Regions from separate parts of the Paenibacillus pasadenensis genome, predicted to be linked through region 1. Evidence: riboswitches for the same ligand, from Rfam matches in the RefSeq annotation. Region 1 holds a riboswitch; the other holds the start of a gene.
The links. A riboswitch is a leader RNA that binds a small molecule or an ion and turns the genes downstream of it on or off. The one in region 1 is predicted to bind cyclic di-AMP.
Positions count from the first base shown of each region.

Region 2: another riboswitch for cyclic di-AMP. It lies ahead of B8V81_RS07070 (TrkH family potassium uptake protein); the one in region 1 lies ahead of B8V81_RS03395 (hypothetical protein).

Region 1 is NZ_NFEZ01000002.1:49,929-55,184, reverse strand. It holds gene B8V81_RS03405 (IclR family transcriptional regulator) at 1-329, shown strand, start outside; gene B8V81_RS03400 (dicarboxylate/amino acid:cation symporter) at 580-1,950, shown strand; gene B8V81_RS03395 (hypothetical protein) at 2,108-2,698, opposite strand; cyclic di-AMP (ydaO/yuaA leader) riboswitch at 2,704-2,895, opposite strand; gene B8V81_RS03390 (amidase domain-containing protein) at 3,119-4,222, shown strand; gene B8V81_RS03385 (D-alanine--D-alanine ligase) at 4,310-5,256, shown strand, end outside.
Region 2 is NZ_NFEZ01000003.1:806,114-811,369, forward strand. It holds gene B8V81_RS07060 (LysR family transcriptional regulator) at 1-218, shown strand, start outside; gene B8V81_RS07065 (potassium channel family protein) at 259-936, opposite strand; gene B8V81_RS07070 (TrkH family potassium uptake protein) at 958-2,310, opposite strand; cyclic di-AMP (ydaO/yuaA leader) riboswitch at 2,381-2,565, opposite strand; gene B8V81_RS07075 (CPBP family intramembrane glutamic endopeptidase) at 2,813-4,435, shown strand; gene uvrC (excinuclease ABC subunit UvrC) at 4,514-5,256, opposite strand, start outside.

The sequences.
Region 1 (5,256 bases):
GAGCCTCGAGCAAGGTGCTCATCGCTTTTGCCGAGCCGGCGCTGGCGGCGCAGATGATGTCCTTGGAGGCGCTGCCGCAAGGAATCGACCCGCAGTCGTTCCGCGAGCAGCTGGAGGAGATCCGTCGGCTCGGCTACGCGACGAGCATGGAGGAGCGCGAGCCGGGAGCGGCGGCGCTGTCGGCTCCGGTGTTCGACCGCAGCGGTCGGCTGGCGGCGGCGCTGTCCGTATCGGGACCGGCCGCGCGCTTCACGCCGGCCATCATACGCGAGCAGTCGGCGCTCGTCGTCCAGTCGGCGACCCGCATGGGCGCGATGCTGCCGGGCTGAGCGCCCTCGATTATGGCGTCTGCACAGGGATGCGGCGCCGATTCGTTTCCTATTACCCGCAGAGGCGGCCTGTGAAGGCGCCGGGCTCTGCGGGTTTTTTGGCGCGGGAGCTTGGAGTGCCTTGGTTCGGCGAGTTGGAGGCGTCGAAGCTTCATGCCAATTATTATTCATGGACTAAAATAAACGTTGACATAAGAAGTCAACCTCGCTAGTATACTATAGCATAGTAAATCACTAGGATATGAAGGGGATGGACTCATTGCCTGAAAACAACAACCTCGTGCATGCGTTCCAGACGAACTGGATCAGCCTGCTTGTCTCCCTCATCGTCATCGGACTGCTCGTCTGGCTGGCGCGGCGCCGCGTCGGTTTCGGCTATCGGGTGCTGCTCGCGCTCGGCATCGGCCTCGTCGTCGGCGTGACGCTGAACTCCTTGGAGATCGACGCCACGAGCATCAGCACGCTCGGCTCCATTTACGTCAACCTCATCAAAATGCTCGTCATCCCGCTCGTCGCCGTGCTGGTCGTCTCCAGCATCTCGTCGATCTCGAGCCTCGGGCAGCTGCGCAAGATCGGCACCAAGACGATCCTGCTCTTCATCGGCACGACCGGCGTGGCAGCGCTGATCGGCCTGCTCGTGGCGCTGGCGTTCAACCCGGGCTCGGGCATCGCCCAGGAGACGCCGGAAGGATTCGAGGCGCGGACGATTCCGACGTTCTCCGAGGTCATCCTGAACCTCGTGCCGTCCAACCCGATCGGCGACATGGCCGACGCCAAGGTTGTGCCGGTGCTGATCTTCGCGATCTTCATCGCCGTCGCCATCGTGCAGCTCAGCTCGCGCAAGCCGGAGGCGGCCGAGCCGGTGCGCCAAGTCATCGAATCGCTCAAGCAGGTCATGAACCAGGTGACCAAGTACATCATCCGCCTGACGCCATACGGCGTGTATGCGCTGATCGGCTCGATGGCCGCGCGCTACGGCTTCGATACGCTCAAGCCGCTCATCAGCCTCATTCTCGCGACGTATGTCGCGCTGCTGCTGCACTTCATCCTGACGTTCGGCTCGCTCGTCACGTTCTGGGCGAAGCTCAATCCGTTCAAGTTCCTGCGCAAGATCTACCCGACGATCGCCGTCGCCTTCACGACGCGCAGCAGCTACGCGACGCTGCCGGTCAACCTGGAGGTCATCACCAAGCGGCTGCGCGTGTCGCCGCGCATCGCCAGCTTCGTCGCGCCGCTCGGCGCGACGATGAACATGAACGGCTGCGGCGGCGTCTGGCCGGCGGTCGTGGCGATCTTCGTCGCCGAGGTGTACGGAGTGCCGCTCGGCATCTCCGACTACATCCTGATCGTTCTCGTCAGCACGATCTCCTCGATCGGCGTCGCCGGCGTGCCGGGACCGGCGTCGATCTCGACGACGGTCGTCCTGACCGCGCTCGGCCTGCCGCTGGAAGGGCTCGGCCTCGTGCTCGCGATCGACGCCGTCGTCGACATGGGCCGCACGGCGGTCAACGCGACCGGCACGACCGTGTCGTCGCTGCTCGTCGCCGTGTCGGAGGACGAGTTCGACCGCGAGAGCTACAACCGCGACGAGGAAGAGGAGCTGGAGCTGAGCCACGCGTAAAGCAGGGCGCAGCGGAATGAACGGGACGAAGCGGAGCCGGCTCCGCTTCGTCCCTGTTTTCAACTCGATGAACGCAGCGAAGCCCCCGAGGGACATGGCCCTTCGGGGGCTTCCTGCATGAGCGGATCATGCGGCAGGGATCATCGAGTTGCCTGGATTACATCGAGTGCTGGATATGGATGTCGGAAGATTCGATGAGGTAGTGCCTTCTCCAGAAGGCGGTGGCGGGAAAGGGCATCGCTTCTCTGGAGCCGGGCTCCAGAGCCTTGCGCAAAAGACGGTCCCGATGATCGCTGATCCACTCGGCGTCATAATAGAGCACCGACATGACCTCGTCGCTCGGAACGCCGACGAACGATTGGAACCAGCCGCTCCAGCTCTGCCAGTCGGCGGGAGCCTCGGAGTAGGACATCGTGACGACGGCACGGTGCAGGCTTGAGCCTGCATAAAGATGAAGCGCGACCAGATAGTCGCCGCTGCCGCCTGCAAGCATCGCCGTGGTGCGGCTGATGAACAGGTCGATGCGGCGGATGCGGCGGTCGGGAGCGAGCGGCTCCTCGACCAGAAGAGCAGCGTGGCGGGCGTCGTGCCCCGCCTCCTCGATGACCTCGGACGCATCCAGTACGACCGGAAGCGGCAGCGAGGCGGAGCAGGCGATTTCCTGCTCGGCGCAACAGGCGGCGGAGCGGTGGACGGCTCGCAGCCGTCTCGGCTCCGGACCGCCGGTGAAGCGTTCCTGCAAAGACATGGTCGAACCTCTCCTTTGGTTGCTTACGGGGTTAGCTGACGGATTCGGGCCAAGAGAGTAGCCCTACCAGGCGCAGTCCGCGGCGGCTTCGGCAGCCGCGCGTCGGGTGCGCGCCGGATTCACCCCGGCAGGCGCGACAAGGCGCCTGCGGTTGGTTCCCCCGCTTCCACTTTCGTGGAATTCAGCAGAATAGAAATGTGCTGAACTTTATCATACTTCAGGCCGGCCTGTCTTGTAAAAGGCTATATTTAGCGAAAATTCGATGAAATGCTGTCGGGAACTCGTCCATGCGGACCCATCGTCGCTCTAAAGCGCTCTCATGGAAAAGGATCATAATCCGGAGCGCATCCGTCATAGGATGGAAATTAAGATGGAGAAATAGCGCTTCGGAGAGGATGGGGAAGGATGGCGCGGATCAAGGTGGGAAAAAGGCCTCCGCAAGCCGATGCCGGCGGGGAGGAGCGACGGAGCGAGCCGCCCGCAGGCTGGCGCGGCGCCGTGCAGCAATATGTGCAGGCCTGCAACCAGGCCGAGGTGGAGCTGCGCGACAGCGCGCTCGCCGGAATCATGACGGACGCGGACCATCGGCTGCGCCTGCTGCACCGGCTCCAGCGGCAGCGCGAGCGGGCCGAGGAGCGGGATCTGCTCACCTCCCAATGCGAGACGCGGGCCGCGCTGGTCAAGGTCAACGAATCCGGCGCGGAGGTGTCGGTCGTGCTCCAGCTGCATCTGAAGCGGCATGTCCAGCACAAAGGCCGCCAGTATACGGAGGAGCGGATCGAGCGCGAGCGGATATGGCTCGCACCGGCCGGCGCGGACGGGAGCTGGCGGCTGACGCGGGTCGAGCCGCTCGTCGGCGAGCGGCGGCCGCGCTACGGCCATGCCGCGGCGGACAGCGCGCTCGCCGAGCACCGCTCCTACGGCAACGGCGGCGGCAGCGGCATCCAGCCGCCCGGCGCGCCGCGTCCTTTCCTTAACTATGGCGTCGTTCCGCGCATCAACACCCGCTCCCGCGCCTCCCGCTACCGGCGCGAGCTGGTCGCAGCCTACGCGGACCAGTGGTGGAACGAGCCGAATCCCGCTTACGAGGAATTCGAGGTCAACTGCACCAATTATGTGTCGCAGTGCGTCTTTGCAGGGGAAGCGCCGATGAACTATACTGGGAAAAGGGAATCCGGCTGGTGGTACAAGGGACGGACGGGCGGCCAGGAGCAGTGGAGCTACAGCTGGGCCGTGTCCAACGCGTTCCAGCTCTACTTGAGCTTTCCGCGCTCGTCAGGCATGCGGGCGACGCCGGTGGAGAGCGCGGCGGAGCTGGAGCTCGGCGACGTGATCACCTACGACTGGAACGGCGACGGCCGCTTCCAGCACACGACGGTCGTGACGGCGTTCGACGGGGACGGCATGCCGCTCGTCAACGCCAATACGGTGCCGAGCCGCCACCGCTACTGGGATTACAAGGATTCGTACGCGTGGACGGAGCAGACCCGCTACCGGTTCTATCATTTGAGCGACAGCATGTAGCACGGCCAGGATGCCGGCAGCCGGTCCGCATGGGCGGACCCGGCTGTTGGCATCCTAATTTCTAGAGGGTACCGGAGGGCTAACATCATGGGAGAGAAGATTCGCGTCGGACTGGTCTACGGAGGCAAGTCGGGAGAGCATGAGGTGTCGCTGCAGACGGCGCTGGCGGTCATGGGGGCGTTCGATTTCGGCAAATACGAGATTCAGCCCTTCTACATCACCAAAACGGGCGAATGGCGCTCGGCAGGCGTGCTGCTCGCGGCTCCGGACAGCGTGGAGCAGCTGAAGCTGGAAGGCGGCGACAGCAGCCTGGCGCTCGCGCCGGTATTCCGCGGCCTGGCCCCTGCGCCGGCCGGCGAGTCGGCGCTGCAGGCGGCGGCCGCCGCCGCGGCCGCGCCGGAGAAGGCGGTCGACGTCATCTTCCCGCTGCTGCACGGCACCTTCGGCGAGGACGGCACGATCCAGGGGCTGCTCGAGATGGCAAACATCCCGTACGTCGGCGCGGGCGTGCTCGCCTCGGCGGTCGGCATGGACAAAATCACGATGAAAAAAGTGTTCGCCCATGAAGGGCTGCCGCAGTGCATCTACCGCAGCTTCAACCGCACGCAGTGGGAGAAGGACCATACGTTCTTCGTCATGGAGATCGAGGTCGCGCTCGGCTATCCGTGCTTCGTCAAGCCGGCGAACCTCGGCAGCAGCGTCGGCATCTCCAAGGCGAAAAACCGCGAGGAGCTGATCGCCGCCGTCGAGCTGGCGCTGCGCTACGACCGCAAGGTCGTCGTCGAGGAGTTCGTCGACGCGCGCGAGATCGAGGTCAGCGTGCTCGGCAACGACGAGCCGCGGGCATCCGTGCCCGGCGAGGTCATCAGCGGCGCGGACTTCTACGACTACAACGCCAAGTACGTCGACGGCACGAGCATCATGCAGATTCCGGCCGACCTGCCGGCCGAGACGGCCGAGGCGGTGCGCGAGATGGCGATCCGCGCCTATCTGGCGATCGACGGCTCGGGCCTGTCGCGCGTCGACTTCTTCCT
Region 2 (5,256 bases), on a different contig from region 1:
GATCGTACATCCGGCCGCAGATGGCGGAGGACAACGACCTCATGCTCGTGCCGCTGCCGGAGCTGAAAAAGACTCGGCGCACGACCTCGCTCATCCACGGCGATCCGTCGCTGCTCGAGCCTGTCGTCCGCCAATGGATCGCGGAAGCGGCGGCCGGCTACGCGGCGCGTTCAGGCTTGCCGCTGAGCGCCCGCAGCGGCCTGCCGGGCCAGCCGTAGCCGCTTGCCGGCTCGGTCCGCCGCAGCCGGATGCCCTCAGTCAGCGCTCGCTGACCATGTTCTCGAAGTCCTCGATCCCCTCGTTCGTGCCGATGACGACCATGACGTCGCGCTCGGCCAGCACCTGCTCGGCCTTGGGCGCGATGATGATGCCTTGCGGCTTGTTGACGGCTACGATGCTGCAGCCGAACCGCTTGCGCGGATCGATGTCGGCGAGCGTCTTGCCCGCCAAGCAGCGCGGCACGGACAGCTCCGCCACGGAGTAATCGGAGCTCAGCTCGATGTAGTCGAGCAGGTTCGGCGAGACGAGCTGATGGGCGACGCGGATGCCCATATCGCGCTCGGGATAGATGACCCGATCGGCGCCGAGCTTCTCCAGCACGCGCCCGTGCAGCTCGCTGACCGCCTTGACGACGACCTTTTTGACCCCGGCGTCCTTGACGAGGATCGCCGTCATGATGCTGGCCTGGATATCCCCGCCGATGGCGACGATGCAGCAGTCGAAATTGCGGATGCCGAGCGCGCGCAGAGCCTCCTCGTCCGTCGAGTCCGCGCAGGCGGTATGCGTGAGCGTGCCGCTCAGATCGTCGACGAGCTCCTCGCTGCGGTCGATGCCGAGCACCTCATGGCCGAGCTGCACGAGCTCCTTGCCGAGGCTGGATCCGAAACGGCCCAGTCCGATGACGCAGAATTGACTTCCTTTGGCTCCCTTACCCATTGTCTCTCTTTCTTTCCTTTCCTATCCGATGATGATCTTGCCTTCCGGATGCTTGTAATATTCCTTGCTGGCCTTGGGCCGGAGAGCGTACGCCATCGTCAGCGGGCCGAGCCTGCCGGCGAACATGACGAAGCTGATCACGAGCTTGCTGACATCCTGCAGCCCCGGCGTAATGCCGGTGCTCAGCCCGACCGTGCCGAACGCCGACACCGTCTCGAACAGGATGCGCAGGAAGTCGCGGTCCTCGAGCGTGCAGAGCACCATCGTCGAGGCGAGCACGATGGCGATCGACAGCATCGTGATCGTCAGCGCCTTGAGGATGCGCTCCTTGGCGAGCCGGTAGCGGAACAGCACGATGTCCTCCTTGCCCCGGAGCATCGCCCACATCGCCGCCGCGAGCGTCATGAACGTCGTCGTCTTGATGCCGCCGCCGGTCGAGCCGGGCGACGCTCCGATGAACATGAGGAGGATCATGAAGAACAGGCTCGCCTGGGTCAGCGCTCCGATGTCCACCGAGTTCGGTCCGGCGGTGCGCGTCGCGACCGATTGGAACAGCGACGCGAGCAGCTTGCCGCCGAGGTCGAGCGGTCCCATCGTGCCGGCATTCCCGTATTCGAACAGGAAGATGACGGCCGTCCCGAGCGCCACCAGGCCGCCGCTTGTCAGCAGCACGACCTTGGAGTGCAGCGTCAGCCGCCGATGCCTGCGGAAGTCGACCAGATCGGACAGGACGATGAAGCCGAGGCCGCCGAGGATGACGAGCGAGACGGTGACGAGATTGACGAGCGGATCCGCGACATAGGCGGTCATGCTGCTGTAGTTGCCCATGATGTCGAAGCCGGCGTTGTTGAACATGGACACCGCATGGAAGATGCCGTAATAGACGGCCTGCCCGGGCGGCATGTCGGACAGGAAGCGCAGCGCATACAGCAGCGCGCCGCAGCCCTCGATGACGAGCGAGTACAAAAGGACGCGGCGGATCAGCCGTACGATGCCCTCCATCGAGCCTTGGTTCATCGCCTCCTGCAGCAGCAGCCGCTCCTTGAGCGAGATGCGCTTGCGCAGCACGAGCGCGAACAGCGTCGCCATCGTCATGAAGCCGAGTCCGCCGATCTGGATCATCACCAGGATGATGAGCTGGCCCGCCAGCGAATAATGCGTTCCGGTGTCGACGACGACGAGGCCCGTGACGCAGGTAGCGGATGTCGCCGTGAACAGCGCGTCGATCCAGCGCGTCCTCAGGCCGTCCGCGGTCGCGAACGGCTGCATCAGCAGCAGCGAGCCGAGCGCGATGATGAAAGCGAAGCCGGCGATCAGAATCCTCGGCGGGGAAGGGATGAGCAGCTGCCTCAGCTGCAGCCTCCAAGCGGTCATAGGCGGCCATTCTCCTTTTTTTGCACACGACAAATAGGCACCGGAAACACCCGGTGCCCAGCGCCTGTGTGAGTCCTGTCATGGAAGCCTCCGAGGTTAGCTGACGGATTCGGGCGTGACGGCCGCCCTATCCCCCCGGAAAAGTTCCGAGCGGAATTCACCCCTGCGGATCGGCTGTCCGGCTCCACGAGCCGCCGTCCGCGCTGGTTCCCCCGTTCCCGGCGCTTGTCGTCCGGAATTCGGCAGTTTAAAGTTCTATAGGATCGGATTTGATTATATAGGATAAAGGACAGGTTACCAAATGCGTCCGCAGGCGTTGGCGGCCGATTTGCTTCGTTTTTGGAGGCTGGCGGACATTGCGGAGGATGCTAGCCCCTCCGCGCTCGCTCTTTTGCCCGCTGGCTCGTCCGCGCGGCCGGGCGGCATGGATAAAAGGAAAGCCGCTGTGGTAAGGTTAAACCATGGATCCAACCAGGCAGCGCCATCAGCAAGGAGGACTTCGATGAATTCATCCCATCTTGACCAGGCTTTTCGAAGATACGTTTGGTGTGGCGCAATCGGAGCCGCTTTATTCCTGCTGCTGCAGGTCATCCCCTCGGCAGCCGGAGTCGGCGCGGAGAGCGAGCCGGTCCACCCGGTCAGCCGCGGGCAGGCGATGGCGGCTGCGGCCGACTTTGCCCAGAAGCAGCTGCGCGCGCTGCCCCAGAACGCCCACGCGGTCCATCAGGCCGACAGGCTGATGGCGGGCTATGTGGCGAAGGAGAAGCTGGGCAAGACGCTGGACAGCAGCGCCGGACTCAAGGTGCCCGTCGATGTCTGGCAGGTGACGCAGAACTTCGACGACGGCCGGCGGCTGCTCGTCGAGATCGGCATGACGAGCGGCAAGCTCGTCGGCTGGAAGCAGGTGCTCGGTCCGACCGGAGGCGACGGAGGAAGCTCCGCGCTGGAGGGCGAGGCGCTGGACCGGACGGTCCAGCGACAGGCCGACGAGCTCGGACTCGGCCAGCTGCGACGCTCGGGCCCGGCCAAAGAGGGCTCCGTCCGCTACGAGGCGGCGGCGATCACCGTCGGCGAAGCGGGCCTGATCGTCCTCGCCGCCGGCGAGCGCCTGGAGGGCGAGATCAGGCTGACCCGCTTCCAGCCCGTCTACGAGGTCCCTGCCTCCTACGCCGCCTATACGATGGAGCAGGACCGGCTCGGCGAGCAATTGTCGCTGCTCGGCAATCTGCTGCCGTCCGGTATCATGACGCTGCTGGCCATCGTCTACGCCATCGTCATGAGGCGCTTCACGTCGTTCCGCCGGGGCTGGGCGCTGGCGCTGGTCTTCCTCGCCTTCTACACAATCAACAACTTCAATCTGCTGGACGGCTTGCGGGCGATCTACGGGGGCGAGGTCAACGCAGAGCTGGCGGCGATGGCCCAGCTCGTCTTCATGACGGCGCTCACCTTCGTCATGGCGGTCGGAGCGTACTTCTCGCTCGTGGCCGGAGACGGGCTGTGGCGAGCCCAGGGCCGGCCGCTCTGGACCGCCGGCTCGGAGCCCGGCTTCGGAGCCGAGGCGTGGAGCGCGATGAAGCTTTCCTACGCGTTCGCCTTCCTGCTGCTCGGCCTGCAGACGCTCATCCTCGGCGGTCTCTCGGCCGCCACAGGCGCCTGGGCGACGACGGACGTGACCCAGTCGCCGTACAACATGGCGGCGCTCTGGCTCATGCCGCTGCTCGCATGGTGCGCCGCCATCCAGGAGGAGGCGGTGTACCGGCTGTTCGGCATCGGCCTGCTGATGAAATGGATCAAAAATCCGTTCCTCGCCTCGCTCATCCCGACGGTGATCTGGGCGCTCGGCCATGTCACCTACCCGATCTATCCGTCGACGACGAGGCTCATCGAGCTGACGATCCTCGGCCTGCTGTTCTCGTACCTGTTCCTGAAATTCGGCTTCTTCACCGCCGTCTTCACCCATGCGGTCATGAACAGCGTGCTCATGTCGATGTCCCTGTTCATGACCGGCCGTCCGGCCGAGACGGTCGCCGGCGTCATCTACATCGTCGCGCCGATCGCCGTCGCGTGGCTGATGCGGCGGTACGGCCTGCAAAGGCGCGCGGCCGCCTATCCGCCGCCGGCCTGACGCGGCCGGCGCAGACGAAAAAGACGAAGCGGACTCCCTCCCGCTTCGTCTCTTTTTGCTGGCCGGCCGCCCTCGCCGCTACTCCTCGCGCAGCGCCTCGACGATGCGCTCTGCGAGCTTGTCGCCGATGCCGAGCGGACGGAAGTCCTCGGCCTTCGCCTCGCGGATCTTCTTGAGCGAGCCGAAATGCCGCAGCAGCTGCTTGCGCCGCTTCTCCCCGATGCCGGAAATCGAGTCGAGGCGCGACTCGGTCATCGACTTGCCGCGCTGCTCGCGGTGGAACGAGATCGCGAACCGGTGCACCTCGTCCTGGATGCGCTGCAGCAGGTAGAACTCCTGGCTGTCGCGCGGCAGCGTCACCGGCTCGGGCGGGTCGCCGACCATGAGCTGCGCCGTCTTGTGCTTGGCGTCCTTGACGAGACCGCATACCGGCACCTGCAGCCCGAGCTCGTTCTCGAGGATGTCGTTGGCCGCGCTGATCTGACCCCGCCCGCCGTCGACGACGATCAGATCCGGCAGCGGCAGCCCTTCCTTGAGCACCCGCTCGTAGCGCCTGCGGATGACCTCGCGCATCGTCTCGTAGTCGTCCGGCCCTTGCACCGTGCGCACCTTGTATTTGCGATACTCCTTCTTGTCCGGCTTGCCGTCGGTGAACACGACCATCGCGGATACCGGGTTCGTGCCCTGGATGTTGGAGTTGTCGAACGCCTCGATGCGGCGGATGTCGGTCATTCCCAAATAGGCCGCGAGGCCCGCCTGAGCCTTGACGCTGCGCTCCTCGTCGCGCTCGATCAGCTTGAACTTCTCGTCGAGCGTCACCT